3 regions of the Hydrotalea sp. GW822-HT8A01 genome follow, and region 1 is predicted to be linked to each of the others. Evidence: riboswitches for the same ligand, from Rfam matches in the RefSeq annotation. Region 1 holds a riboswitch; each other region holds the start of a gene.
The links. A riboswitch is a leader RNA that binds a small molecule or an ion and turns the genes downstream of it on or off. The one in region 1 is predicted to bind cobalamin.

Region 1 (10,404 bases):
TGGGTTGGGTAAACAAATCAAAATCGGCCAGATAAACTTGCCGGTTTTGTACTGCTTTTAAACCATTCCATTCCGGAAATTGAGTTAAAAGATGTATTTCTTCTTTTGCACGATGAATGGAAAAGCCACAGGGTGCAATGATGATAATTTCCGGATTGTAACGTACAATTTTGCTCCAGGGGGTAACAATGGAATCGCCACCGGGATGGCTGAGCATGTCTATGCCACCGGCCATGGCTATCTGGTAAGGAATCCAATGTCCGCAATTATAAATGGGTTGTATCCATTCCAACAATGCCACGGTTTTAAGCGGCATTTGGTGCTGACGAAGTTTATCTAAAATATGGTTTGTGGTTTGTTGCAGTTGTGCCAGGTACTGATATGCTTTTTCTTCTTTACCTATGGCAGTAGCAATAGTGATGGCAGTTTGATACACATCCTGCAGTGTTTGCGGTGTTAAGGCAATTAACTGTGGTTGCTTCTTCAATCGGGCAATGGCAGCGGCAGTGCAGGCCGTATCAATCTGACATACTTCACAAACATCCTGTGTAAAAATAATATCGGGGTCTATTTGTTGGAGTAAATCTTCATCCACATAATACAAGCTTTTTCCCGATGCTTTCGCAGCAGAAAAAATAGTATCAATTTCAGTGCTGCTTAAATGGTTGTCTTCTAAAACACAGCGAACCACTTTGGGTTTTTGAGAAAGGGCAGGTTCAGGACATTCGAAGGTAATACCATAGAGCATATGGTCGAGGCCCATATCATATATCATTTGTGTGGCGGCCGGCAAAAAGGAAACAATTTTTAGCATAGTATGGGTTTAAGAAAAAACAGGGCTACTGCAGCAAGCCCTGTACGTTTATTATTTTGAAACCGCATGCACTGATAAGGCCGGATATTTTTTTTGCAGCCATTCAAAACTGCCGTAAAAAATGGCGCCGTATACAATATTGGCTACCAGCATATTCCTTAAAAAGGGTAAAGCCTGAACATAACATTGAACAAACCCATCCCAATTGCGCTGTAAGCGTTGGCCGTTTCTGATATCTAATCCACCAAACCACCAAACGGGTAAGTCTGTAATAATCCAGTGTGCCAGTGCAGCCGCAAATGCCGCGGTGATTACCGTACTCATTTTTACATGCTTAATCAATGTGCCTATTAAAACAATTACTGCAAATGCAAGATAAGTGTATATCCATCCTTTGTACAGCAACCCGTTACCGTAACCTGCATAAATGGTATGCATCATTATCACATCACTAAAAAAAAGAGCACCTAAAGGAAATGCATATTTTTTCCAGGGCTGATTGAAATAAGTACCACCAAATAGCCCCATGGCACCAATGGGCGTAAAATTGGCCAAAGGCGATAGGGTACTGCCTGCATTCCAAATACGCAAAGCAGCGGCTAATAAAATAAACAACAATACAATTGCTGTTGCCGGATTGAATTTTTGAATAGACATAACGATTGTTTTAATTTAAAAGTTAAAATAAGCCCCTGTCATCATATTAAAGCGTTTGCTGTTATAGCCTACAATATCAAAATATTGTTGGTCGGTAATATTGTTGAGCGAAGTAAACAGGCGAATTTGTTTGTTAACCCGGTAGCTGATAAAACAGTCAACAGTATAATAAGCGGGCTGTAAATCAGGTCCAATATCATAAGGCCCTTTTAAACGAGTACCTACGTATTTAAAGGCCGGTGCAATGGTAAAGCCTTTTACGGGCGAAAGGGTAAGTACACTGTTCATCACAAAATTAGGACGTCGGAACAGGTTGTTTACACTAACACCATTTTGAATGCCATGCCCGTCAATATAGGTAAGATTATTACTCCAGGTGCCAATTGTACCAATTTGTGTATTGCTTTCTACTTCAAAGCCATAGTCGTGTTGTTGGTCGCGATTGATGTAGTAGCTGTTGTAATTGGCATCGGTATAAAAAATAATCAGGTTTTTGGTATCTCTTTTAAATGCAGCAAGGCGCAGGCTCATTTTTTTATCTGTGCTTTGGGTTTGGAGTCCAATTTCATAAGTAGTACTGCTTTCAGGTTTTAAATTTTTGTTGCCATAAGCGCTATACAATTGATACAACGAAGGAATATTATAGCCTGATGAAATGTTAATAAATAACTTGGTATTTTCATCAATTACAAATGAGGGATTAAGGGTATAAGTTGCATTGTTACCATAAATGGAATGGTGGTTAACGCGGCCACCGGCTTCAAAATTAAACCCATGAATATTCAGCAACAGCAAAGAGGCATACGCCGAAAGCTGGTTAACATTGGCGCTGTCTTTTCCCAGTTCAGAGGTGTAGGGTCCGTAAGGTCCGGTACTGAAATAGCTTTGGCTGGTGTTTTGATGTTGGTACTGAATACCCGAAACCAGGCGAATATGTTTTTGGAAACGGATACTGCCAAAGGTTTCTAACGTAGTGGTATTGCCGTTATATTGCTGGTTCGAATAATTGTAATAAGGGCTCGAAACATAAGTGCTGTCGTTTACATAATGGCGGTTGGTCTGCTGGTAACTTCCCTGTAAAGTCCAGTTTACTTTTTTGTGTTGAAAATCTAATGCCAGTCCACCCAAATTATTTTTATTGTTAAGGGTATAATCTTTTTCATCGGTAAAAGCACCGGCAGGTAAATCGGTTTGGTAATGGCTAAAATTGCCAAACGCTTTTGCTGTTAATGAAGGTGAAAAATGGTAACGGGTTTCAGCCATTACGCTGCTTTGCTCAAAACCATCTTTTTTAAAGTTCTGCTTACCCGTACTATCATAAGCAGCAGGGAAACCGGCGCTTTTAATGTAGTTGTACTGCACCAAATAATCCCATTTTTTAAGCGAGCCGCTAATGCCGGCACCACTATTGAAAGTGTTATAAGTGCCATAAGATGCGTTGGCATTCAGGGCCATTTTCTTTTTGGCTTCTTTTTTTAGAAAAATTTGAATAACACCTGCAACGGCATTGCTGCCCCATAAAGTACTTTGTCCGCCTTTCAGAATTTCAATACGTTCTACCTGGTCTAAAGGAATATTATTCAGGTCGAATGAATTGTTGATTTGTGAGGGGTCGTACACCGGCACTCCGTCAATCACAATTAACATATTGCCTCCAGAAGCACCACGGAAGTACAAATCTAAATTAGTACCCAATGCATTGTTGCTGCCATTAATAAAAAAACCTGCCTGTGTATTCAACAATGCAGCTAAACTGCTGCCTGCATGGTTTTGAATGGTTTTTTGATCAATTACGGTTACAATTTTACCCGTTTCTGATTCTTTAATAGGTGTTTTAGAAGCGGTTACTACCACCTCGTTTAACTGGCGGGTGGCCATAGAGTCTTGTTGTGCAAAAGCTGCATAGCCCAAAGCTATGGATGTAAGAAGGAGCGTTAATTTTTTGCTCATTGTTGATTGTTTTTAAAATGAAACAATGAGCTTTCAGGAAAACAAAAAAACGGAGAAATATAATTGACTGCTGCAGACAGTCTTTTACATTCCATGCTTTTCACCCGAAAGCCGTGAATGACAAACTCATTTTTCAATGAGGCTGTATCTGGCAGGTCTTCTGGCTTGGGGCTTTAGCACCTTCCCATTCCGTTTTAGGAACAGTGGTTGTTATCGCTTTCTCTTTTACTGAGGCCCTTACAGCTACGGGGATAGCACCGGAATTACACCGGTTTCCCTTTTAATCCTTCTATCACAATGCATACCGTTGAAAGAATGGCTTGCAATGCAATAAAAAGAACCAAATACAAGGCAAAAATAGTAATTGCTTTGAATTGTACATTTTTTATTTAATTTCATTTTTTTCACCGAATGATTCACCATGGGAAAAGGAAGATTGGAAGCTTTTAGCGATGGCGTAATAGCCATAATTATTACCATAATGGTGTTAGAGTTTAAAGTGCCACATACTGCTACATTTAGTGCATTACAAGCAATATGGCCGGTATTGCTAAGTTATATTTTGAGTTTTATTTATATTGGAATTTACTGGAGTAACCACCACCATTTATTTAATGCAAAGTGTTGCGCTTGTAAACGGCAAAATATTATTGAAAATTTGTATTTGTTTTTTTGGTTGTCATTGGTACCATTTGTGTCGGGATGGATGGGAAAATCATTTTGAAAGTTTACCGGTGGTATTGTATGGCTTTGTGTTATTAATGAATGCCATTGCTTACTTTATTTTGGTTCGTACGTTAATTGCATTGCATGGAAAAGAGGCTGCTTTAGCTGCAGTCATAAACAATGATGTTAAGGGAAAAGTTTCAGTTTATATTTATATTATTGCCATTGCAGTTGGATTTTGGAATGCCTGGGTGGCTTTGTTTTTATATGGGGTAGTAGCTGTTATTTGGATTGTGCCGGACAGGCGTATTGAAAAAAGAATCATCTCAACTTCTAAACCAATATATTGAGCTGTTTTTTGAACAGATATGTGCCATTGCTTATTGCCGGAAAATGATGCTTTATGTTCAATTCATGGGTCGGTTTTTAGGGTGGTATCTATCCTGCTATTTATGCATGGATAGAAAGTGGCCTATAGAATGAACAGCTTTTTCTGTGTTTCATTGATTTCTTTACTATATTGAGTGCCATACTTTAGCAACATGCAGGGAAAACAACAACTGAATTTGTTTAGCTTTACCATGATTGTAGTAGGGCTGGTAATTGGAATGGGTATTTTCAGAACCGCCGCTACTTCTGCCAAGGATGCCATTACGCCATCTGTTTATTTTACTGCATGGATATTGGGTGGATTGATAGCTTTTTGTGGTGCTTTAACATATGCGGAAATAGGTAGCCGTTACCCGGTTACCGGCGGGTATTATAAAATATTTTCAGTAGCCTATCATCCTAGTATTGCGTTTGCCATTAACTGTATCATTTTAATCAGCAATGCTGCATCACTAAGTGGCGTTGCATTAATAGGAAGTGGTTATATTACAAAATTGTTTCCCGGTCATCAGTGGACGGATATTGATAAAGCCATTATCAGTGCCGGGGCTATTTTAGTGTTTTATGGTATTAATTTAATGGGTTTGCGTATGAGTGCAAAGGCTCAAAATATTTTAATGCTAATTAAAATAGGAATGATAGTGGTACTCATTGCGGCCTTGTTTTTTCCATATCATCAGGCAGTAGCAACAGCAAGTGTTATGGCTGATAGCACTCCACATATGAGCTGGATTCAAAGTTTAGGGATTAGTCTCATAGCTGTATCGTTTACTTATGGAGGCTATCAGCAAACCATCAATTTTGGTAATGAAATCAACAAGCCGGCCCAAAATATGCCCCGTGGTATTTTTATGGGCATTACCATCATTATTGTATTGTACTTATTGGTAAACCTGAGTTATTATCGGGTTATCGGTTTTCATCAGATGAAAAATGAAACAGAAATTGCTTATGTGTTAATTCAAAATGTATTTGGTATTCGAGGTGCTGAAATTTTTTCATTCTTTTTGTTTGTGGGTGTTCTTTCTTATGTAAATGCCTTATTGCTTAGCAATCCAAGAGTCATGTATGCAATGAGTGATGAAGGTTCATTGCCTAAAGCATTTGCTGTTCAAAATAATAAAAATCAGGTGTTAACTGTTTCTTTAACGGTATTTGCTGCAATGTGTATTGTAATTTTATTCTTTGCCCAAACCTTTGAAAGAATTTTAAATTTCACTATTTTTTTAGATTCGTTTGGTATGGTGGGTTCCAGTGCTACCATTTTTATTTTAAGAAGAAAAACAAAACACTTAGATGGCACCGGAATATATAAAATGAAATTATATCCATTACTGCCGCTTATTTTTATTGCTGCCTATGTGTTTGTTTGTATCAGCATTATTATTCACAGTCCTGATACAGCGCTGGTTGGTATTTTGGTATTGGCTGGATTTATTGCATTGTATTTTCTGTTTCATAAAAAACAACAAAACCGAAAAGAAACCATTATTTAAATATTTATTGAATTGCTATGGAAGATACTTATTCTTTATCATACATTTTAAATGAGCTGGGCGAAGATAATGAGGCCTACTTCAGGGCGGTGGCTCCACCCATTGTGCAAACTTCTAATTTTTCCTTTAAAACGGTGGCGGATTTGCGTGAAGCTTTTGCTGATGAATACAATACCTGGCTCTATAGCCGTGGGTTAAATCCCACAGTTAAAATGCTGACACAAAAACTAGCTGCATTAGATGGTGCGGAAGATTGTTTGGTGTTTAACAGTGGTGCTGCAGCTATTTTTGCAGCAGTGCTGGCCAATGTAAAATCAGGTAGTCATATTGTAAGTGTGGCAGGTGTGTATACCTGGGCAAGAAAAATGTTTGAAGAAATTTTACCCCGTTTTGGTGTTACGCATTCCTATATTGATGGAACAGCTATTGTAAATTGGGAAAATGCACTACAGCCCAATACCACATTGTTTTATTTAGAATCGCCCAATAGCTGGACGTATGAACTGCAGGACATTCGTGCTGTTGCAGCATTGGCAAAACGGCACAACATTGTTACCGTTATCGACAACAGTTATTGTACACCCGTTTATCAGCAACCCATTGCAATGGGTATTGATATTAGCCTGCAATCGGCTACTAAATACATTAGCGGACATAGCGATGTGGTAGCAGGTGTTTTAAGTAGTAACAGCGCAATGATTCAACGCATTTTTAATAGTGAATATATGAATATAGGCAGTGGTATACAGCCCTTTAATGCCTGGTTGTTAATTCGCGGCCTTAGAACATTGCCCATGCGGTTAGCGCATATTACACAAACCACGAAACAGGTTATTGGTTATTTAAAAAAGGAGCCCATGGTTGAATCGGTTATCTTTCCGTTCGACAGCAGTTTTCCGCAGTTTGAATTGGCGCAGCAACAAATGAAAGGCGCCTGTGGCTTGTGTACCCTTGTTTTAAAGCCGGTAGCGCTTGAAACAATAGAATTATTTTGTAATGCCCTGCAACATATTAAAATGGCGGTTAGCTGGGGTGGTTATGAAAGTTTAATCATTCCCCGTTGCGCCGGTATGCCAAAAAATGAATACAACAAAATGAACCCCAATCACCGAATGCTTCGTTTGTATATTGGATTAGAAGAAGCCAATTATTTGGTGGCCGATTTACAACAGGCCTTTCTAAAAGCCGTTGCTCCTGCTCAATAAACCATTTATCTAAAATTTCGGAGTGCCTGAACTATTCTGTTATTTTTGTAATAAGATGTTTGATTGAAGATAGTTTTTGGTTAACGGGGGGCTAAACAATTTGAAGGAGGTATGGAATGCAGTTTTCCGAAACATCCATATAAAATAGAGAATCAGGCATCTAACTGGTATGGGAATGTTTTTTAATGGACACAAACGATAATGCATGAAATATTTTTTGGTGATTAGTTTTTCCTTACTCTTCTTGTATAGCAATGCGCAAAACAAAGAAGACAAGTGGAGTTTGCAGCGATGCGTAGAATATGCCATGAAAAACAATATTTCTGTAAAACAGGCTGATGTGCAGGCCAGACTGGCTGCATTGCAGGTACAGCAGGCTAAATTATTTCAAATACCCACCGTTTCGTTAGGAACGGGTGTTGGGGTGCAATTTGGCCGGTCAATTGACAGAACCACCAATATTTACACCAATACACAGGCTTTGTATCAAAATATACAAGCCAATAGCAATGTAACTTTATACAATTGGAATCGATTGAAGAGCAATGTTTCTGCCGCTCAATTCAGTGCACAGGCGGCTTTGGCCGATGTAGAAAAAGCATCGAACGATGCGGCATTAAATGTGGCTACCTATTATTTACAGGTATTAAGTGCCAATGAGCAAATTAATATTAGTAAGGTACAAATTCAACAAACGCAAACGCAGTTAGATATTACTAAAAAGCAGGTAGATGCAGGTGCATTGCCTGAGTTGAACCAAATTGAACTAGAGGCACAATTAGCCAATGATAGTAGCAATTACATTGCTGCTAAAACCACTTTTTTACAAAGCGTTTTACAATTGAAAGCAGTATTGAATTTGGATGCTGCTGCACCCTTTGAAGTAGATACACCAGATGTTTCAACGATACCATTAGAATCCTTTGCAGATTTACAACCCGAAGTTGTGTATGCTTTAGCTTTGAATAATCAGCCTTTACAAAAGGGTAACGCCTTTCGGTTAAAGGCTGCACAAAAAAATATTCAGGTAGCCAAAGCAGCTTTATATCCTACGCTTGGGTTTGGCCTAAGTTTAGGTACCAACTTTTATAATTCTTTTAATCAGATTGATGGGTACACTTTCAATGGGTATTCACCAATAACCGGTGCAGAGCCTATTGTAAAAATTGGTACCAATACCTATTATGTGCAAAGTCCAAATATTTCTATTACTCAGTCTAAAAGAAACTTTGGACAGTTGTGGCAGGGATGGAGTAATCAAATTACCAACAACTTTGGTCAGGGGTTGGGTTTAAGTTTAAGTATTCCTGTTTTTAACAATGGGCAAAGCAAAATTGCATACCAGCAATCCAAGCTCAATTACAAAAACACACAGTTGCAAAATGAACAGGCAAATTTTACCTTAAAAAACAATATTTATACAGCATACAGCAACGCAGAGTCTGCTTTCGAAAAATTTACTGCCGGTAAAAAAAGCGTAATGAGTGCTCAGAAGGCTTACGATTTTGCATTAAAACGTTATGAAATTGGTATGTTGGGTACGGTTGATTTAATTACCAATCAAAATAATTTACTGAAAGCCAAATTGCAACAGGTAGCCAATGAGTATGATTATATTTTCAAAATGAAATTATTAGAATTTTATAAAGGCATGGGTTTAAAATTATAAGCAACGAAATATTTCAACAAGACATCCAACATCTCAATCAACATATAATAAAAAAATATTATGAATAAAAAATTATTTTGGACCATCATTATATTGGTTATACTACTCGGTGGTTTATGGGGATTAAAAGCTGCCGGCATTATTGGTAAAGATGAAGGCATTAAGGTTTCTGCCGAAAAGGCCGAGAACAGAACCATTATTGAAAGTGTAAATGCCAGTGGTAAAATTTATCCGGAAGTGGAAGTGAAAATTAGTCCTGATATTAGTGGGGAAGTGGTTGCACTCAATGTAAATGAAGGTGACACCGTAAAGAAAGGCCAGGAATTGGCAAAAATTTATGCCGACATATATGTTACACAGCGCGATCAGGTGGCTGCGGTAGTAGCACAGGCACAGGCACAGGTGGCCAATTCACAGGCAAACCTGGCAGGCTTAAAAGCAACCGTTGAACAAACTGAGGCAAATTTTAATCGCCAAAAAAAATTGTTAGATGACAAAGTAATCAGCCGACAGGAATTTGAAACAGCCCAGCAAGCGTATCGCGCTGCTGAAGCCAATTACAATGCAGCACTTCAAAATATTATTGCCAATAAAGCCAATATTAAAAATGCACAGGCACAGTTGGCAAAAGCCAATGAAGATTTATCGCGTACCATTATTACCGCCCCCATGAGTGGTGTTATCAGTTTAATGAGTATTAAAAAGGGCGAACGTGTGGCCGGTAACAGTTTTAATGTAGGTACTGAAATGATGCGGATTGCTGATTTAAGCAGTATTGTTGCACAAGTAGATGTAGGTGAAAATGATATCCCCAAAATTAAAATTGGTGATACTGCTTTAGTGGAGGTAGATGCTTACAACGACAGGAAATTTAAAGGGGTTGTTTATAAAATAGCAAACCCCGTTACCAATGCATCTTCAACTACTACTTCAACCGATGTTACCAATTACAAAGTACACATTCGTTTGTTGCAGGATAGTTATAAAGATTTAATTGTAAAAGGCCGTTTCCCCTTCCGGCCCGGTATGAGTGCCAGTGCCGATATACAAACCAAAACTGCCAGTAATGTGTTAAGTGTACCATTGAATGCAGTGACTACCCGCGATATGAATGCCGATTCCACATCTAATAAAAAAACGGCAACTTCTAATAATAATAGTGATGCTACTGTTAATAATAATACCCCAAATGATAATACCCGGGAAGTAGTTTTTGTAATACAGAAAGATGGTACCGTTAAAATGGTACCCGTTAAAACCGGTATTCAGGATTTAAACTATATTCAAATAACCAATGGTTTAAAATTAGGTGATGAAGTGGTAACAGGGCCCTATGCAACCGTGAGTAAATTATTGAAAGACAAAGACAAGGTATTGGTTACCCCTAAAGATAAATTGTATGAAGTGAAAGCAAATTGAGTTTTGCTGTATCAATTTTTTTATCCGGTTGCAGTTCTGTAGCCGGTTTTTTATGTTGTAATTGCAGGGATCAACTCTTTGTATTGTATGTTTGTTCAATCGAAAAAATACAAGTATGCAAATAGGTATTGTAGGAAG
Region 2 (10,404 bases), 860 kb from region 1:
ATTCGCCGTGCACATGCTGTGCAAACTGTAAGTGCATTACAAAGTGAATATTCACTATGGACAAGACAACATGAAAAAGAAATTATTCCAACCATTGAAGCATTGGGAATTGGGTTGGTTTCGTTTAGTCCGCTTGGAAAAGGATTTCTTACCGGGAAGATAGACGCAAATACAAAATTTGAAGCAGGCGATTTTCGTAATCATCTTCCAAGATTTACGGAAGAAGCTCGTAAAGCAAATGCAGCGTTGCTGGATGTAATCGAAAAATTTGCACAACAAAAAAATGCTACGCCTGCACAAATTGCACTGGCATGGGTACTTGCCCAAAAGCCTTGGATTGTACCCATTCCGGGAACAACAAAATTGCATCGTCTTACAGAAAACAATGGTGCAGCTGCTATTGCGTTTACAGCAGCAGAATTGAATGCAATAGAAGAGGCTTCTGCACAAATAAAAATTTTGGGTGATCGGTATCCTGAAATGTTGGAAAGAGCAACAGGGTTGTAAAGTATACAATAAATTTTATAACTGTTCATCAATTTGTACCCATTATATGCAACGAATTACTGTTTAAAATGATCATGTATAAAACGATGGTTATGCAAAAAAAGTTTTATTAGCATGCATTATAATGGTATGCATGAGCAATTTTTGCAAAAAAGCGGTTGGAACCAATAACAATATAATAGGGCAATGGCAATGGAAGTATTCCATTGGCGGTATTGCTGTACAAACAATTACAGCTTCGGATACCCATGTTATATTAACTTTTCAACAAGTCTCTACTTATACGCTTTCCGAAAATGGCACCATACAATCAAATGATCAATTTTTTATTACTTATGACAGTACTTATAAAAAATTGTACATCTCCTCAATTTTACATCCGGCAAGCTATGGTTTGGGCCAAATGGAACAGCTTTTTCTATTCAAAATAATCAATTGATTTGTGATGATCATCCGGTATCGGACGGATATCGGCATTTTTTTCAAAGAATAAAATAAATGCATTCAGCAATGCATAGAAATGACAATGAACCAACTCTCATCAGCGTAAATTAGCTTTATCTGCGGGAGATGATTTTTCCGATGAATCCGCAGATGAACTACAGAATAGGTTGATTTTAAAAATAAGTAAAAAATTTTCTGTGTAATCCTCTGTTACCGTTGTGGTTTATTTTTTCACGCAAAGCCCGCAAAGTATAGGCGCAAAAGGCAGGGAGTTGGATTAAAATGTAAATGATTGATCCATCAGCGCTATCTGCGGAAGATTTTTTTCCCGCTGAACTCGCAGAAAAATGCAGAAAAATTATTTGATAAAAAATAGTGATGTCATTTTTGAATTTGTCTATCATTAATTGTAGATTCATCAAAATAAATGAAAGAAATTTTGCCTAACATAATTATTTGTGTGCTGTTGGCCTCATAGGAACCAACAATCAACTTAAGTTTACTATCATCTTTATTGCAGCATGGGCGTATCAATTGATCGATAGCTTTTTCTTATCTACCTACTCTTAATTAAATTTTTGTGCAGATGATTTGTTCATTACTTTGCATGCTTCAAAAAAAACAATGCATACTTAATTTAAATAATTAATAAAATTAATACATTTAAAAGATGAACGAATCAATAGCGCATATAAAAAAGGCAATAGAGCCTTACAGACAACAAATCATGCAGCATAAAGTATATGCAGCCATTAGGAATACGGATGACCTGAAGGTTTTTATGCAGTATCATGTTTTTGCTGTTTGGGACTTCATGTCATTATTAAAAACATTACAAAATAATTTAACCTGTACTGTCATCCCCTGGTTTCCCAAAGGTGCTGCTGATACAAGATACCTTATCAATGAAATAGTAGTGGGGGAAGAGTCTGATATGGATAGTTTTGGCCATAGAAAAAGTCATTTTGAACTTTATTTGGATGCCATGCAGCAATGTGGCGCCGATACTAAGCCAATGGAAACATTTATCCGCGTGTTAAAAAATACCGGTAATATGGTTACTGCATTTGCAGCAGCTGAGGTGCCATCAGCAGCACGTGAATTTGTTGACTTTACATTTGAAATCATTAACAGCCAAAAAGATTATTTGCAATCAGCCATCTTTACATTTGGGCGCGAAGATTTAATTCCGGGGATGTTTGTTTCAATGGTTAATGATATACATAAAAACTTTCCACAAAGTATCTCAATTTTCAAATATTATCTGGAAAGGCACATTGAAGTTGACGGCAACCACCATAGCCAGCTTGCCCTGCAAATGACAACAAACTTATGTGGTACTGATGAACAACGTTGGAAAGAAGCAGAACAGGCAATTATTACCTCTTTACAAAAGCGTATAAGCCTGTGGGATGGTGTTTATAAACAAATAATAGCACCAACAACAACTGCCAGCTTAAACGTTGTAAAAGCAGAATAATGGTGCAGGTAAGCTGAAATGCTTCAGACATAAATAATAAATAATGGTTTGCTATCGTGATAACCGTTAATATTACCAACCATTCATTTTTAAAGGTATTGATTTCGGAATGAATGTTATATTCAATTGCTGTTAAAAGGATAAAACCCTAAATAAAAGTTTTGTGTTATATAGTCACAATAGTAGGAACAATAATACTAAAGTTGACAAAAAAAACAAAAGAAAGGCTAATCGATAACACATGTATGGCTTGATTTGATTTAGGGTAAAATTGCAGAGATGAAATTTTAATAGAAAGTTATAATATATTTGTATTCAAATAGTTCTTTACTACATTTCTTCATCAAACGGAAAAGGTTTTACTTAACGTAAATTAATAGGGAATTGTGTGCAAATCACAAACTGTCCCGCAACTGTAAGTAACGTTAAATTTTTACCCTTGTGTATCCACTGTTTTGCCTTGAGCGAGATGGGAAGGACGGTAAAAATGTTACAAGTCAGGAGACCTGCCTTTACCGTGTTGACAATGCTTTCGTGGAATGAAGCAGACAGTCAGAATTGATGTGCCCATTATTTTGCAGGATTATTGACTCTTGCAGGATTCATTGTGTGCATACCATTTCTTTCACTTCTTCTACAAAACATTATGAGGTTTAGCAAAAGAGCTTTAAACTGATTTCATCATTTTAAAAGCATCAAAAAATGCAAACACACAACTTAGGCTACCCGAGGATAGGCAGCCAACGTGAACTCAAAAAAGCTTCCGAGCAATATTGGTCGGGCAAAATTCCTGTACAGCAATTACTGCAAACAGGTAAAACCATTCGCCAGCAAAACTGGCAATTACAAAAAGAATTAGGTATTGACCTGATACCTTGCAATGACTTTTCTTTTTACGACCATGTATTGGATATCAGCTTAATGGTTGGAGCAATTCCGGAAAGGTATCATTCATTGATGGAAACGAAACAATTGCCAGACATTGATTTGCTTTTTGCAATGGCAAGAGGTTACCAAAAAGATGGCTATGATGTTACTGCCATGGAAATGACTAAGTGGTTCGATACCAACTATCATTACATTGTTCCTGAATTTACTGCCACTCAAAAATTTACTTTATATTCAAATAAAGTGTTAAATGAATTTTTAGAAGCAAAAGCAAATGGTATTCAGGCAAAGCCTGTACTACTGGGGCCAGTATCTTACTTACTTTTGGGTAAGGAAAAAGGAGAAGGCTTTCACAGGCTTGAACTCATCGAAAGACTGTTGCCTGTTTATTTGGAAATATTGAAAAAATTAGATGATGCTAATGCCCACTATATCCAATTTGATGAACCTTGTTTAGCACTTGACTTGAGCCAATCAGAACAACAAATTATTGTAAAAACATATCAGAAAATAAAGAATAAATTACCCGGCCTTCATATAATTTTAACAAGCTATTTTGAATGTTATGGGCAAAATCTACAAACCGTATTAAGCCTTCCTGTGCAAACAATACATCTTGATTTGGTACGCTGCCCATCACAGTTAGACGATATCTTAGCAACTGATTTTGTGAAAACAAAAACCAATCTTTCATTAGGCTTAGTGGATGGCAGAAACATTTGGAAAAATGATTTTCAGCAGTCGCTTGCATTAATTGATAAAGCAGTTAAAATAATTGGAGTAGAAAGGATTTGGATTGCTCCTTCTTGTTCATTAATCCATTCACCTTGCGATCTGGAATTAGAAACAAACAATAAAACATTAAAACCTGAAATTAAACAGTGGCTTGCCTTTGCAAAACAAAAAATTGACGAAGTGGTAACGCTGAAACAATTGGCAAATAAGGAACATCAGGCAGATGCAATTTTAAAATTGCAGGAAAATATGGAGGCACATCAAAGTAGGAAAATATCAACTCTTATTCACAATCAGAGCGTAAAACAACGTGTTGCTGCTATTACTGAAAAAGATACACAGCGCTTCAATGATTTTTCTTTGAGAAAAATTAAGCAACGTAAAGCCTTGCAATTACCCATGTTCCCCACTACTACTATCGGTTCATTTCCACAAACTGCCGAGGTAAGAAGTTGGAGGACTAAGCTTAAAAAAGGCGAAATTACACAAGAGCAATACGATGATTTAGTTGCAAAAGAAATATCAGAGGCCATCCGTTGGCAGGAAGCAATGGGTATTGATGTATTGGTGCATGGAGAATTTGAACGCAATGATATGGTGGAATACTTTGGTGAACGATTAAACGGATTTGCATTTACCCAAGACGGCTGGGTACAAAGCTATGGCAGCCGTTGTGTAAAGCCACCAATTATTTATGGCGATGTAAGCCGCCCTGCACCAATGACATTGCGGTGGACTTCTTACGCTCAATCGTTAACCCAAAAATGTGTTAAAGGAATGCTTACAGGCCCTGTTACTATTTTGCAATGGAGTTTTGTTCGTAATGATCAACCACGCAGTGAAACCTGTAAACAGATTGCTTTTGCCATCCGTGATGAAGTAATGGATATGGAAAAAGCAGGTATAAAAATTATACAGATAGATGAACCAGCCATTCGTGAAGGGTTACCATTACGAAAAGAAAATTGGCAGGAATATTTACAATGGGCTGTTGGAGCATTCCGAATATCGGCAAGTGGTGTACATGATGAAACACAAATTCATACACATATGTGCTATTCTGAATTTAACGACATCATTCAAAATATTGCCGACATGGATGCTGATGTGATTACAATTGAATGCAGTCGTTCACAAATGGAATTACTGGATGCTTTTGCCGATTTTAAATATCCCAACGAAATTGGTCCCGGTGTTTATGACATTCATTCGCCAAGGGTTCCTTCTAAAGCAGAAATGATAGCATTAATGGAAAAAGCAAAAGCGTTTATACCTGCTGAGAAACTATGGGTAAATCCTGATTGCGGTCTGAAAACAAGGCATTGGGATGAAACAAAAAAAGCATTGGTAGAAATGGTAAATGCTGCAAAAGAGTTGCGATTATCTGTCCATCAACCTAAAAATTGATAATTTGATAATTAGGTAATTGCATACTGTAATTACCTAATTATAACTTATTAAATAATTAAATATTATTTATCATAGTCAATTGATACTGCTATTTGTTTATATGATTGTATGAGTTGTTTTAAATTTTTCGCTTTTTGTGCAGTACACTAACATGCATCAATCAAAAGCATTAATGTGCTGTGGCTATACCTGTGCCTATTTTTATGCAACTTATGGCCACACTAACACAATGCCCATCAATATAGGTATTACAGAAAAGGCAGCATACAGACACAGTAACGCTATGGCCGATACAGTAAGGGAAGGATTGTTGAAATTGTAAATGTAGTCATTTTACATCCTGCTTCACCTATAGAAAAATATAGGTGCAAACTGCCTGTATATAGGATAGGTGTATACAACTAATTAAATTTTCTTCTCGATAAGTTAAAACCCAGTCTAACTAAGAATCCACTTAATACAACATTTGAATTATTATAAATACTTGTAAAACCCCTTTGATATGATATATCTATATTAATCATAAAAAGATATAAACATACACCACCTACAAACCCAACATACGATGAATTTAGTTGGTTATTGTTTAAAACATATTCGTTGCCATTTTGATTGTGAAAAGCTTTAGCGAGAAAATTAATGGATGGCCCGGCATACAAAAATATTGCATCAGAAAATGGAACTCCGCCTGGACTATACCCACCCGGATTGACCGTAGTGTTGCTTACAATATTATCTCCATATGAATGACTGTAAATATAGGTTTGTGTAGTAGATGAGGGTGCTATATAGCGGGCACTTGTAACTTTATTTTTAAAGGAAATACAATATTCAAATAATACCGGAGCAGATATATAGTTTAGTGTGAAAGATTCTAAACTATTGCCCGACTGCGCATTATTTGCTGTAAAATAATCCCATACTAATTTTGTTTTTAGCCCAAAATCCGGACCAGAGCTTTTGTATTTTCTATGTAACCATTCTATATATAGATCGCCAGTATATGCTATTTGTGTTTTTAAATCACCCGTTAATACAGGATTATCTGTTGCTTTTAAAGAAGAAATTCCTGTTCCGCCCCACCATGCTCCAATATCCAAGCCGGAATTAAACATCCATTTTTTATTTGTTTGTCCATTAATAAAAGTGACTGATAAACAAAATATAAATACAAGCATCTTTTTCATAAATTCAAATTTAGCAGTTAAAGAAAAGGTTGGTATAAAAAAGAAGGTGCGTAAATCTGTTAAAAGAATGTTAATAGCAAGATAGATTAATAATTTGAAAATTCCTAATTTATTTTAAAGTTTATTAAACCTGTTGCAGGATTTCTCGTTTTTGATTTGCAGCCTTTTTAGCACCCGGTCAATTTTACAAATGATATTTTTCTTTTTTTGAATTATATAATTTTATATTTTTATGTTGTAATATTATATCAGAAGGCAACCATTCCGTTGACGTATTGTAAGTGCTGATGAATAAAGTGCAAAACAGGATGAAATAACCGAAGCTATAAATTAGACTATATTCAGCAGATGGGTAGTATTTGCAATTGTTCATTTTCCCGCATTTATGACGAAGCTCAAAGGAGAGACTTTTATACACAATAGTCGGTGAAAAACTTGGTCGAAATGCAGAAAATTACCAGAAAAACAACAATTTCTTTAAATAAAAGTTATATTTAAAAAATCATTGTTGTCCGACAAAAATTGTAAAATAATGGTTCAAACCCTTTACAGAAACATATTTCAGCCGATTTCAAAAGATGGGGTACTCCCTCCAATTTTGAAACAACCATTTTTTAGCCTGTAATTCTTTACAGCAAAGGATTATAGCTATTTTTAAGTTAAGTTTTGCCGGACAATAATGACTTAAAAAGAAAAGTTACTTTTCAGAACCGCATAAAGTGTGCACCAATCTTGGGTTTATTGTGTCAGGCTCTGTGCGCTATTACAATATTAAAGACGGTGAAGAAATTACCGGCTATTTTATTTTTGAACGCGATTTTGTTACTTCCTTTAAAAGTTATTTAACCTAACAACCTTCCTTGTATTATATACAGGCTTTGGAAGATAAGATAGCTTGCTCATTACCATCAGTTACAAGAATATGCAGTTGTTGCTGAATTATCCGTTATTGGCATATAAAATGGAACGGTTTGGCCGATTATTGGCTGAACATTATTTGGTATGTTTTGAAGATCGGATTAAATTATTCATTTTAAAAAGTCCTGAAGAACGGTATTTAGACTTGTTGCAGTATGAAAAAGATGTACTGGAGCGAATACCACAGCATTATATTGCCAAATATATTGGTATTACACCCGTTTCCTTATCACGCATAAGACGCAGGATATTTAGTTTGCCCAATGCAAAATAAGTATGCATTCAATTGTATTATGATACATCAATCGATTTCTTATCTTTTGTTAACGGAATAGTACGGCCATCCGGACGAGTTTTGTGGGAACAAAAAAAGATATGCATACCATTCTATGAGCCGGCGGCGCCGTTGCCAATGTGCTAACCCGCGAATTATTACAACATCAACAACCCGTTCAATTGGTGAGCCATAGGCCGGTGAATGCCAAGTTTCCGAATGTGGCCTGGAAAAAAGCAGATTTGTTGCATGCTGTTGAAGTTTTGGAAGCAGTAAAAGGTGCCCATACCGTTTATTTAACTGCAGGCCTGCCTTATGATAAAAATATTTGGAAAGCACAATGGCCGGTTATTATGCACAATGTAATATATGCGGTTAAAATATCCGGGGCCAGACTGATATTTTTAGACAATATGTACATGTATGGAAAAGTAGAGGTGCTATACATGAAGATACACCCTATAATCCCTGCAGTGTAAAAGTAGAAGTGAGTGCCCATTTAGCAACTACTTTAATGGAGGAAGTGAAAGCAGGGAATATGAATGCCACAATTGGAAGGGCTGCTGATTTTTACGGTATTTAAAAAATTAACAATTTTTTGTATATGATTGTATTGGGTAAGTTATTGGCTATATTTGAGGAGCAAGGACATTCATCACACACAATGGAATGTATGGTGCTTAAACGCCTTATCGTTTACTGATTTTATTCAGGTTATTTGCTTTTGAACCTGTTTATACCGGTGTTGCGCTTGTGTACGTGCTTTTTACTGATGCCGTTGTTTAAACGTTTGCGCCAAAGATGAAAACTACTGCGCTTTAGTTCGCTGCACATCAATGCAATTACATCCTGTTCGGTTAATCCAAATTGAAAAGCAATGGCTTCAAAAGGGGTTCTGTCTTCCCCGTTCATTTCAAAAATGCGGTCTGTTTCCTGTTGCGTCATATGCTAATGATTTTTTTATTGGATAGAATAGCTGTGGTTAAGATATTGGCCGATAGTGATTGATATTGCAACACTTTACATAGAAATAAAACATGGTCACCTTCCGTATCAAAGGTATTTATTTTTTTTAACCGGACATAGGCCGCAGCACCATGCAATACTTTAAATTGATTCCAGTAGGTTAACAGTTGTTTTTTTTCTAGCCATTCTTGTTTATTGAATTTGAGGCCGCTTTTTTGGCCTAAACTACGTACCAATGTGTATTGATTTTCATTCAATAATTGTAAAACGGCTTCATCTGTTTTTTGCATCCATTGCAGGGTTCGGGTATTATGATATAATGCTACGATGTATAATTTCGGACGCATACTAACCGGGGTAACATATGTACAAATGTTCATGTTTACAGCATGATTCATATAGGTAGCAAAACTGTAAACGGGAAAACTGGGTAAATTCCAGGGTCGTTGCATATTTCAAAATTTTAAAAGCATATATGTTGGTAGTGGTGCTTTATTACCAGGTCTTCACCATAGTTACATATCAACTGTTAAATAGGTATTTTGTTCATACCGCAAAACGAATAGTTATAGAAAGAGGATGATATGGCTGTTGTGTGGTAAAGTATCAGTAAATACATCATCATGTTAAAACATTATAATTTGTATAAAATTATGCGGAACTAATGATAAGGTGATTGAATTTGGTTTTTGGTGGAGTCGGTAAGTGGTTTCACTCATTTTTATATATTTTTTCATGAAGTTGCATTTTTTTATATATTCACGCAATACCTTTAACGTTAAAGGAGATAAAAGCGTATTATATTGCGTTTATCCAATCCTATAAGGATTTGTGTATGCAAGAAATGTATCATCTAACTATATTACACGCACCGCTCGCCGTTTTTCTGTCGAAACCCGATGGTACGGTGTTAGAGGCTAACCATGCAGCTGCCGAAATGTTTGGTTATAGTTTAGAAGCCTTACGTGGTATGCATTGTAGCCGGTTGATAGATGAAAACATGCCCGGATTTGCTGAACTGTATGAACAACGAGCTAAAAGCGGATTGGTGAAGGGCCGGTTTATCGGCATAAAAAGCAATGGGGAAAAATTTCCTGTTGAAATGCATTCCCGGTTGTTTACAACTACCTCTGGCGAACAAAGGGCATCGGCTATTATTGCCGATATTTCCGAGCGCCAACAACATGCTGCAGTTACCCAAAAATTAATGGCCGAAATGCAGCTCATTTTAAATAATACAGATGAGTCGTTTATAATTTTAGACCGTAACCTAAACATTACTGCTATCAATGCTTCAGCCGAAATTAAAAGTGAAGCATTACTGGGCAAAAATTTAGTTGTAGGGCACTCTATTTTAGAATATGCACAGCCGGAACGTATACCTGCATTGCAACAAGTATATAGTGATGTATTGGCCGGTCATACGCATAAAACCATTATTGAACTGCCATTTGAAGGTAGTGTGTTGTTTTATCAAATCAAGTACAAACCCATTCAAAATGCTGAGGGAGTGGTTACCCATATTATGGTGAATACCATGGATGTAACGGTACAAAAAAATATTGAAAAGCAGTTACAGGAATTGTTGCATACAT
Region 3 (10,404 bases), 810 kb from region 1:
TTTTAACATTGGCATTGTACTTCTTGGCAATTTCCTGAATGCCGGGACGCATGCTTTTAGCTATGGCATGGCTTTGCTCTTTGCGATCTTCTTTTTTTACTAAGTTTATTTGTATATCGGCCATATTATCGCCTCTTCTAAAATCGTAGTGGCGTACCAACCCGTTAAAACTAATAGGCCCGGCTGTTCCAATATATTCCTGATAGTTTTCTACCATGGGCTGATGCGAAACATATTCAGCAATTTCTTTGGTAACAGCAGCAGTTTTTTCCAAAGTACTTCCTTCTGGCATATCTATTACTACCTGAAACTCATTCTTATTATCAAAAGGTAGCATTTTAACGGCAACTGCCTTTGTGTAGAACATCAACATGGATGCAAGTAGAATTACAACAATGCTAATCATGAATGCCCAACGCTTCCATCTGGTTTGCAGCATGGGGTTGATAAATGATTTATAAATTTTGTAAATACCTGTTTTTTCCAGCACTACCGGAGGTTTCTCTTTGCCATGATGTTCTTTTTCTCTCAAGAATAAATAACCCAGGTAAGGTGTTAATGTAAGCGCTACAATTAAAGACAACATCATAGCAATAGAGGCGCCTATGGGCATGGGGCTCATGTATGGTCCCATCAATCCAGATACAAATGCCATAGGCAATACCGCTGCAATAACCGTAAATGTAGCCAGAATAGTAGGATTACCTACTTCATTAATGGCATAGATTGCAGCCTGCAATGGCGGAAGCCGTTTCATCTTAAAATGCCGGTGCATGTTTTCGGCAATAATAATGGAATCATCTACAACAATACCCGTAATAAATACCAGTGCAAATAAGGTAATACGATTCAATGTGTAATGCAGAAAATAATAGGCAAATAAAGTTAATGCAAAAGTTACCGGTACGGATAAGAATACCACTAATCCACCGCGCCAGCCCATCGCCAGCATTACAAATAAGGTAACTACCACAATGGCTATGAATAAGTGAAACAATAACTCAGATACTTTTTCAGAGGCTGTTTCACCATAATTACGCGTTGTAGTTACATGCACATCGGCCGGAATTAACTGGCTTTTAATATGGTTGATTTTAGAAAGAATTTCCTCAGAAATCTGCATGGCATCAGCTCCTTTCTTTTTAGCAATGGATAAAGTTACAGCAGGATAGGCAGATGCATAACGGGCATCTTTTGACGTATCTGCTTTTCCATAACCAAAATATACATATTGGCTGGGTGTTTCAGGGCCATCTACCACTTTTGCCACCTGGCGCAGAAATACCGGTTGTTGTTGATTGGTGCCGATAATTAAATTAGCCACATCATCTGCATTGGTTAAAAAGTTTCCTGTTTCAACCGCAAAAGCTGTATCACTTTTTAACATAGTACCTGATGCTAATTGTGCATTATTGCCCTGCATTTGTTTGGCGATACTCAAAAAATCAACATGGTACTCGGCCATTTTATCTTTGTTCAAAATTACTTTTACCACACGGCTTCGTCCGCCAATAATATTTACAGCCGATACATCAGGTACTTTTTTAATTTCGTTGGTAAGCACTTCGCCCATTTGGCGCAAAGCATAATCATCGTAATGATTACTCCATAAGGTAAGACCTAATACAGGAACATCATCAATAGCACGTGTTTTCACCAATGGCAGTGTAACGCCCTGTGGCAGCTTATCCATATTCTTCATCAGTTCATTGTACAATTTTACCAATGAACGTTCTACATCTTCCCCTACATAAAACTGTACAATTAACATGGCTCTTCCCTGCATGGTAGTTGAGTATACATATTCAACACCTTTTACATTAGAAATAATTTTTTCTAATGGTGCAGTAACTTTCGATTCTACTTCTTGTGGTTCTGCCCCGGGAAACCCTACCAACACATCGGCCATTGGCACTTCAATTTGTGGTTCTTCTTCCCGCGGAATTAAATAGGTACTGTATGCACCTATCAGTAAAAAAGCAATCATTAACAGAATGGTGAGTTTACTCTGTATGAATGCTTTGGCAATATTTCCCGCAAATCCTTTTTCCATAATAAATTTTCTAATAGTTTATAATGTCAGCAATTATTTTATTAACCGCTTAATTGGTGCAACTTTCAATGTTATTCAACAACCTGGTATTATTTTATTTCTTTCACAGGAACTCCATCCGCTAATTTTCCGTTTGCGCTCAATATAAATGGCTCATCTTTACTTAATCCGGATAACACTTCTACATCATTACCCATTTGTTTACCTAAGCGAACCCAACGTAATAAAGCAGTATGATTGGCTGAAACTGTATACAAACCGGTTAGTTCATCTTTATAAAAAATAGCAGATACGGGAACCATTACAGCATCGTTGCTTGTATTCAATACATTTGTAGTTTGTTTAACAGGCAATTGTGCGGTTACATACATGCCTGCATATAAACCAGTTTTTTCATTTTCGGGAATGGCTACTTTAACAATATACTGACCGCCGGTGTACTGTGCACTCTGGCTTATTTGTGTAATGCTTCCTTTTATGGTTTTATTAATGGCCTGAATGTATAATGGCACTACGTTACCCATGTGCATATTGTTAATTTGCGATTCCGGCACTGCAATACTTACCTGAAAACTGCCTGATTTTTCAATGGTTAACAATGGCATTCCGGGATTGGCCATACTACCTGCATCGGCCATTTTTTGTGTTACAACACCACTAAATGGAGCTATTAGACTGGTATAAGCTAACATGGCATTTACCTCATTACGCATTTGCCTGGCAGCATCTACTCTTGATTTGGCAGCATTGTATTGTAAAGTAACATTATCCAACTCTTTGGCAGAAGCACTTTGTTGTTGGTACAATGCAGTAAAGCGATCGTAATCTTTTTGTGCATTTTTTAATGCAGCTTCTGCTTCTGCAATCATGGCATCGGCCTGTGCTCTTTTGGCCAACATATCCTGATTGCTGATGGTAGCCAATAACTGACCTTGTGTTACGTGATCACCTACTTTTACTTTCATTGATGTAATATAACCCATTACACGTGTGCTGATATTGGCACTTTGCACCGCTTCTATTTGTCCGCCTAAACTCAATGCATTTTGGGTTGCAGCATTGGGTAAGGCCATTTTTACTTCAACCGGAAGAATCGCAGTTGTATTTTCCTGCTTTTTTTCATTAGATGAGCAGGCAGAAAAAAACAGGCCTGTCATTGCCAACATAACGGTAGTGGTCTTTACATTTTTATTCATAGCTATTTTTTGAAATTTTTATTAATGAGTGGTTGTAGTTAAAAATTGTATATAAGCTTTGGTTGACTGGTAATTATACTGTGCCTGTGCCAGTCCTAATTTTTGTTGTGCCAGTTGTGTTTCGGCCATCAGCACATCAGTAGTTTTTACTAAGCCCTGCTCGTATCTGTTTTGCAGAATGCGCAAAGCCTCTGCAGCCTGTTGAATGGCAGCGTGCTGCTGCTCAATTTGAAACCGGGCATCCTGTAAATCGCGATTAGTTTTATTGAGTTCTAATTGACTTTGGTCTTTTTGTTGTGCCAATTGTTGTTCCAGCTTATTGCGCTCCAATGTTTTGGTAACAATGGTATTTTTGGTTCTGTTACCATTAAAAATATTCCAGGAAAGTTGTATGCCGGCCAAATAAGCATTGGCACCAAAGCCAAACATGCGGCTATCGTTCAGTTGATAATTTCCAAAAGCATTCAGCTTAGGTAAATAACTCATTTTGCTGCTTTTAATCATCAGATTACTGGCTTCTATTGCGGTTTTCATAGCCATAAAATCGGCACGTGCATCCGGAACTTTTATAGCTGTATCTGCAACGATAATATCATCAATATTTTTATCGGCAATCACATATACCAAGCCTGCAGGTACGCCCATCAAAAAACTTAAATAGTCACTTGCATTTCTAATATTACTTTTTGCATTGGCCAAATTGGTGGTTACCATACTTTCATGCACCTGTGCATTCAGTACATCAGATTTCTGAACCAGACCCTGATTAAAATAATTATTGGTGAGCTGGTACATGGCATGTGCAGTTTGTGCCGCTTCCTGCAACACTTTCACTGCATCATAAGCCAACTGAAGTTGCAGATAAGCTTTCTGTACTTCATAGGTAACATATTCTTTTGTACGCTTTGTTTTAAACTGATACAATTCAGATTGTTTAGCTGCACCTTTCCGCATATACAACATATCCAAATTTAATAGCGGTTGCTGTACAGATAATTGGGTGGAAAAATCTGGTGTACCAGAAGGATGATTCAATAAATCAGGATTGAAATCAGCCTGTGTAATGGATTTTTGCTGCAGTTTAAATCCAAATGCATTCAAGGGATTATTGGTACTCATAGCTGTATAAGAAACTCCAACCTGTGGTAAAAATATGGCATCGGTTTGTTTATAATTGCTTTGAGCAATTTGTTCGTCAACCCCTGCCAGTTGTACTGATTTGTTATTGGAAGATGCCCTTGTAATAGCATCGGCCAAGGTTAAAACCTGCGTACTATCCTGCGCTGATACCAGATGATTGAACAACATTAAACATACGCCAATGAAGGCACTGACTGCATACTTTCTTTTCATTCTTAGCATCGTGTTAAAAATTTGATGCAAAACTATCATCAGCAAAAAGCCTGTACTGTGACATATATCACCCAAAAAAAATTCCTTTTTTTAAACAAACAGCAAATAATGGTTCCTCTTTTTGCCCGGTTATACAACCCATTATGTGATAAACATCACCAAACAACAAAAACTGATGTTGTAACTTCGCTAAAAATTTTACAATGGCAACGAAACATTTAACCACCCAGGAATTCAAAGACTTTGTTTTTGATTATACCAAAGAACAGGAATGGAAATACAAAGGCAACTTGCCTGCTATTATTGATTTTTATGCAGACTGGTGCGGGCCTTGCAAAATGGTAGCTCCTGTTTTAGAGGAATTATCGAATGAATATGAAGGAAAACTGATTGTTTATAAAGTAGATACCGAAAAAGAACAGGAACTGGCTGGCGTATTTGGCATTCAAAGCATACCTACTTTTTTATTCATACCGGCAGAAGGTCAACCCATGATGCAGCCCGGTGCTTTACCCAAAAAAGTATTTAAACAGGTAATTGAAGAAGAATTACTGCCTATTGCAAGTGAAGAAAAATAAAGAAAAGTGAGAACCCGGGTTATATTGTAATAATTGTGCCCGCTATTTTTATTGTTAATGGGTGATATTGAAAAAAGAATAAAATGATGACAAATTTTTGGGACCAACGGTATGCAGAAAATGACTCAGTGTATGGATTAGAACCAAACCAGTTTTTCAAAACATTTATTGATAACAACAAACCGGGCACAATATTATTACCCGCCGAAGGCGAAGGGCGCAATGCCATTTATGCTGCACAGCAAGGGTGTACCGTTGATACATTTGATTACAGTGCAGTAGCAAAAGAAAAAGCACTGCAACGTGCAGCATCATTGGGTGTCACTATTCATTATGAAGTAAAAGATATCAATGATTATGTTCCGGAAAAACAATATGATGCGGTAGCACTCATTTATGTGCATTTACCCGAACCCCTCCGAAAAAAGTTTCACGCCAATGTAGTAGCCTCCATAAAACCCGGTGGTTACTTAGTGGTAGAATCTTTCAGCAAAGAACAAATACATCATAAAAGTGGAGGACCAACCGATCCTAATTTATTATACGATGCACCCACACTCTGTGCCGATTTTCAATTATTACATATTATCAGTTGTGGCCAAAAAGAAGTAATCCTTTCAGAAGGAAAATTTCATTCAGGCAGTGCCGATGTGTTGCGATTAGTAGCCCAGAAGTTGTAATTTATTACTGCGTGGATGAATAGGCTATGCAATGCACCAATTTTGATGCATGGAACATCAACTTTTTTATGAAAAGAATATTGCTGCTTGTAATTGTATTGATTGCATTTTCAACTGCCTGCAAAACAAACACAAAACCCCCATTACCAGCGATGACGATACAACAAAAGTTGATGTTGACCTGAATGGCCGGCCTTTCAGATGCCGCCGGTAAAAGGCAATGGGGCAAAAAGTAAATGAATTAAAAAACTACCTCCACTAACTACCAGTCAGCACAATGCTTTATTACCCGAACAATTGCTCAACTTAAAAAGAAGCAGTTTTGAGGCAACCCACATGATGGGCTTTTCAACCGCAGATGCTACTTATAAAAACGAAGATGGCAGCCAAAAAATTAAATTAACGCTATTTGATTGTGCAGGCGATGCCGGAGCAGGTATTTATTCGCTGAATCATCTTACAAAAATGAATATTCAATCCGAATCAGAAGACGGCTACACCAAATCAATTGATTTTATGGGGCAAAAAGACATGGAAACATATCAAAAAAACAACAATAAATACGAATTAATTTTTTTAGCAAACGATAGATTACTCATTAACATAGAAACCAACACACTTTCTGAGGATGAACTAAAACCGGCGGCAGCTTCACTTCAAATTAAAATCCCATCCTAATTCCATTATTTTTCGATATATTTTATCTGAAAACCCAATATCTCCAAAGTATTGAATCCAAAAATTTTTCACAGGCCTTCCACAAATTGTATTCGTTAAAAAAAATCATTCCTTTGTATGAGGTGGATTGAACAAAAAAGATTAGTGCAGTTTTTTTTGTTTGAAGAGAAATATGTTTTCAACATGGGGTTAATAACAATTTTGCCATTTAAACCCAAGCTTAACTATTTTGCTGCTCGGTTTAGGGTTTCCTTCACATGGAATGAATAGGGAATCAGGTGTAAGTCCTGAACTATCCCCGTAGCTGTTACCCATTTTCAAATGTTTTGGCAAAACACACCACTGTTTCAAAAGAAATGGGAAGGTAGCCAAATCATGGGAAGTCAGAAGACCTGCCTTAAACCAACACATAGCAATGCTTTCGGGCGAAAAGCAGGTTAGTTCAGTATAGGCCGGCAACCACTTATTCCGGTTTATATAACAACCACTTCAGCACCGAATATTCATAAAACAAAAAAATTGTAATACTATGAGCAGTGATGAAATTTTATTGAAAGAAAACAAAGATCGCTTTGTAATTCTGCCCATTAACTATCCGGCTATTTGGGAAAAATACAAACAACATGAAGCCAGTTTCTGGACCGCAGAAGAGATTGATTTGAGCTCAGATTTAAAAGATTGGGAAAACCTGAATAACGGCGAACGCCATTTTATTTCACATATCCTCGCCTTTTTTGCAGCCAGCGATGGAATTGTCAATGAAAATTTAGCGGTTAATTTTATGAGCGAAGTTCAACTGCCGGAAGCACGCTGTTTTTATGGCTTTCAGATTATGATGGAAAACATTCACTCAGAAACCTATGCGTTGTTAATAGATACTTACATTAAAAATCCCGAAGAAAAAAACAGATTATTTCATGCCATAGATACTGTGCCTGCCGTAAAGAAAAAAGCAGAATGGGCTTTGCGCTGGATAACCAATGGCAATTTTGCAGAAAGACTGGTTGCGTTTGCAGCCGTAGAAGGCATTTTTTTCAGTGGCAGCTTCTGCTCTATTTTCTGGCTCAAGAAACGAGGTTTGATGCCCGGATTAACTTTCAGTAACGAATTGATTTCACGTGATGAAGGTTTGCACTGCGAATTTGCATGCCTGTTGTATAAAATGCTGCAAAACAAATTATCGGAAGCACAGGTAAAAAGCATTATTACTGATGCAGTGACCATTGAAAAAGAATTTATTACGGAAGCACTACCGGTAGATTTAATTGGTATGAATGCCAAATTAATGCAACAATACATTGAATTTGTGGCCGACCGCTGGTTGGTTGAACTGGGCTACCCAAAGGTGTACAATGCCACCAATCCATTCGACTTTATGGAAATGATTTCGCTACAAGGCAAAACCAATTTCTTTGAAAAAAGAGTGGGCGACTATCAAAAAGCCGGTGTAATGAGTACCAACAATGTATCACAATCTTTTTCATTGGATGAGGATTTTTAAAGTAATTCAATATCCCAATAAAATAATTTCAATTAAAATAGTTTGACCATGCACGTAATAAAAAGAGACGGAAGAAAAGAAACCGTAAAATTTGATAAAGTAACCGCACGAATACAAAAATTATCCTACAGCCTTAGCCCAATGGTGAATGTGATTGATGTAGCCAAAAAAACCATTGAGGGTATTTACGATGGCGTACACACTGCAGAATTAGATAATTTAGCTGCCGAAACCGCCGCATCGCTCACCATTACGCACCCCGACTATGCTATTCTGGCTTCACGTATTGCCGTAAGCAATCTACACAAAAACACCATCAAAAGTTTTTCTGCAACCATGCGGCTTTTATACAATTACACTGATACACATTCCGGAAAAAAAATGCCATTAATAGCAGATGATGTAATGGAAGTAATTGAAACCAACGCAGAATTATTAGACAGTACCATTATTTATGACCGCGATTTTGCCTTTGATTATTTTGGATTTAAAACATTAGAAAAATCATACCTGCTTAAAATCAATGGCAAAATTGTAGAACGGCCGCAACACATGTATATGCGGGTAGCCATTGGTATTCATAAAAAAGATGTAGAAAGCGCCATTAAAACCTATCATTTAATGAGTGAGCGCTGGTTTACCCATGCTACACCTACCCTGTTTAATGCAGGCACACCCAAACCACAAATGAGCTCCTGCTTTTTGTTAACCATGAAAGAAGATAGTATTGATGGCATTTATGATACATTAAAACAAACCGCAAAAATATCGCAAAGTGCGGGTGGTATTGGATTAGCCATTCATAATATACGTGCTACGGGCAGTTATATTGGCGGCACCAATGGCACCAGCAATGGCATTGTGCCTATGCTGCGGGTATTTAATGATACAGCACGATATGTAGACCAAGGAGGCGGTAAAAGAAAAGGCGCCTTTGCAGTGTATTTAGAACCCTGGCATGCCGATGTATTTGAATTTTTAGACCTGAAAAAAAATCACGGCAAAGAAGAATTGCGGGCAAGAGATTTATTTTATGCACTATGGATTCCCGATTTGTTTATGAAACGAGTAGAAGCCAACGAAGAATGGAGTTTATTTTGCCCTAATGAAGCACCCGGCTTAAGCGACTGCTGGGGCGAAGCTTTTGAAAAATTGTACACACAGTATGAAGCAGAAGGCAGGGCCCGCAAAACCATTAAAGCACAAGAGCTTTGGTTTAAAATAATGGAATCGCAAATAGAAACCGGCACACCTTATATGTTGTATAAAGATGCTGCCAACCGCAAAAGCAATCAACAAAACTTAGGCACCATTAAAAGCAGTAACCTATGTACTGAAATTATGGAGTACACGTCGCCTGAAGAAGTGGCGGTATGTAATCTGGCTTCGCTGGCATTGCCACGCTTTGTAGAAAACGGCAGTTTTAATCACGAAAAATTATATGAGGTTACTTATACCGCTACCATTAATTTAAACCGCATCATTGATCATAATTATTATCCGGTAGAAGAAGCCAGAAATTCAAACCTAAAACACCGCCCCATTGGTTTAGGTGTACAGGGGTTGGCAGATGTGTTTATTTTATTACGCCTGCCTTTTGAAAGTGACTTAGCTAAAATGTTAAATAAAGAAATTTTTGAAACTATTTATTTTGCTGCCATGACAGCCAGTAAAGACCTGGCCATTCAGGAAGGTGCTTATGAAACATTTGCCGGCTCACCCTTATCAAAAGGTATTTTCCAGTTCGATATGTGGGATGCAACCCCTTCTAACCGTTGGAACTGGGAAGCACTGAGGCAGGAAGTAAAACAATATGGCGTTCGCAATTCATTACTGGTTGCACCCATGCCCACAGCCTCTACCTCGCAAATACTCGGCAATAATGAATGTTTTGAACCCTACACTTCTAATATTTATACCAGAAGGGTATTAAGCGGTGAATACATCATAGTAAACAAACATTTACTGAAAGATTTAATTCAATTGGGTTTGTGGAATAACACCATGAAAACGAAGATTATTGCGGCCAATGGTTCTATTCAAAACATAGCAGAAATACCCGCAGATATTAAAGAATTGTACAAAACAGTTTGGGAAATTAAACAAAGAAATATTATTGATATGGCTGCCGACAGAGGTGCATTTATCTGCCAATCGCAATCATTGAATTTGTTTGTAGATGCTCCCAACTCATCCAAACTTACTTCTATGCATTTTTATGCATGGAAAAAAGGCCTTAAAACAGGCATGTATTATCTGCGGTCACAGGCAGCCACACAGGCTGTTCAGTTTACTGTAGAGAAACAGGCAGAAATTACTGCACAACCGGTAATACCAGTGGCAGAAGCTGCAGCCGAAACCGATG

Region 2: it holds a riboswitch for cobalamin, as region 1 does, so the genes downstream of both, metE (5-methyltetrahydropteroyltriglutamate--homocysteine S-methyltransferase) here and AC3QLY_RS02595 (TonB-dependent receptor plug domain-containing protein) in region 1, are expected to answer to the same signal.
Region 3: it holds a riboswitch for cobalamin, as region 1 does, so the genes downstream of both, AC3QLY_RS06145 (ribonucleoside-diphosphate reductase small subunit) here and AC3QLY_RS02595 (TonB-dependent receptor plug domain-containing protein) in region 1, are expected to answer to the same signal.

What each region holds. Positions count from the first base shown of each region.
Region 1 is NZ_CM179506.1:584,144-594,547, reverse strand. Features, by position in the region: gene AC3QLY_RS02605 (ABC transporter substrate-binding protein) at 1-814, opposite strand, end outside; gene AC3QLY_RS02600 (DUF6580 family putative transport protein) at 866-1,471, opposite strand; gene AC3QLY_RS02595 (TonB-dependent receptor plug domain-containing protein) at 1,487-3,421, opposite strand; cobalamin riboswitch at 3,555-3,745, opposite strand; gene AC3QLY_RS02590 (TMEM175 family protein) at 3,843-4,145, shown strand; gene AC3QLY_RS02585 (hypothetical protein) at 4,114-4,437, shown strand; gene AC3QLY_RS02580 (APC family permease) at 4,630-5,973, shown strand; gene AC3QLY_RS02575 (trans-sulfuration enzyme family protein) at 5,991-7,178, shown strand; gene AC3QLY_RS02570 (TolC family protein) at 7,384-8,847, shown strand; gene AC3QLY_RS02565 (efflux RND transporter periplasmic adaptor subunit) at 8,908-10,266, shown strand; gene AC3QLY_RS02560 (NAD(P)H-dependent glycerol-3-phosphate dehydrogenase) at 10,382-10,404, shown strand, end outside.
Region 2 is NZ_CM179506.1:1,439,517-1,449,920, forward strand. Features, by position in the region: gene AC3QLY_RS06335 (aldo/keto reductase) at 1-507, shown strand, start outside; gene AC3QLY_RS06340 (hypothetical protein) at 641-946, shown strand; gene AC3QLY_RS06345 (DUF3050 domain-containing protein) at 1,622-2,431, shown strand; cobalamin riboswitch at 2,769-2,959, shown strand; gene metE (5-methyltetrahydropteroyltriglutamate--homocysteine S-methyltransferase) at 3,134-5,461, shown strand; gene AC3QLY_RS06355 (hypothetical protein) at 5,601-5,786, shown strand; gene AC3QLY_RS06360 (hypothetical protein) at 5,866-6,651, opposite strand; gene AC3QLY_RS06365 (cyclic nucleotide-binding domain-containing protein) at 7,574-7,843, shown strand; gene AC3QLY_RS06370 (Rossmann-fold NAD(P)-binding domain-containing protein) at 7,984-8,322, shown strand; gene AC3QLY_RS06375 (TIGR03643 family protein) at 8,558-8,788, opposite strand; gene AC3QLY_RS06380 (flavin reductase) at 8,785-9,261, opposite strand; gene AC3QLY_RS06385 (PAS domain S-box protein) at 9,645-10,404, shown strand, end outside.
Region 3 is NZ_CM179506.1:1,393,640-1,404,043, reverse strand. Features, by position in the region: gene AC3QLY_RS06180 (efflux RND transporter permease subunit) at 1-2,053, opposite strand, end outside; gene AC3QLY_RS06175 (efflux RND transporter periplasmic adaptor subunit) at 2,143-3,249, opposite strand; gene AC3QLY_RS06170 (TolC family protein) at 3,271-4,602, opposite strand; gene trxA (thioredoxin) at 4,806-5,180, shown strand; gene AC3QLY_RS06160 (class I SAM-dependent methyltransferase) at 5,264-5,860, shown strand; gene AC3QLY_RS06155 (hypothetical protein) at 5,910-6,074, shown strand; gene AC3QLY_RS06150 (hypothetical protein) at 6,197-6,538, shown strand; cobalamin riboswitch at 6,766-6,952, shown strand; gene AC3QLY_RS06145 (ribonucleoside-diphosphate reductase small subunit) at 7,068-8,039, shown strand; gene AC3QLY_RS06140 (ribonucleoside-diphosphate reductase subunit alpha) at 8,088-10,404, shown strand, end outside.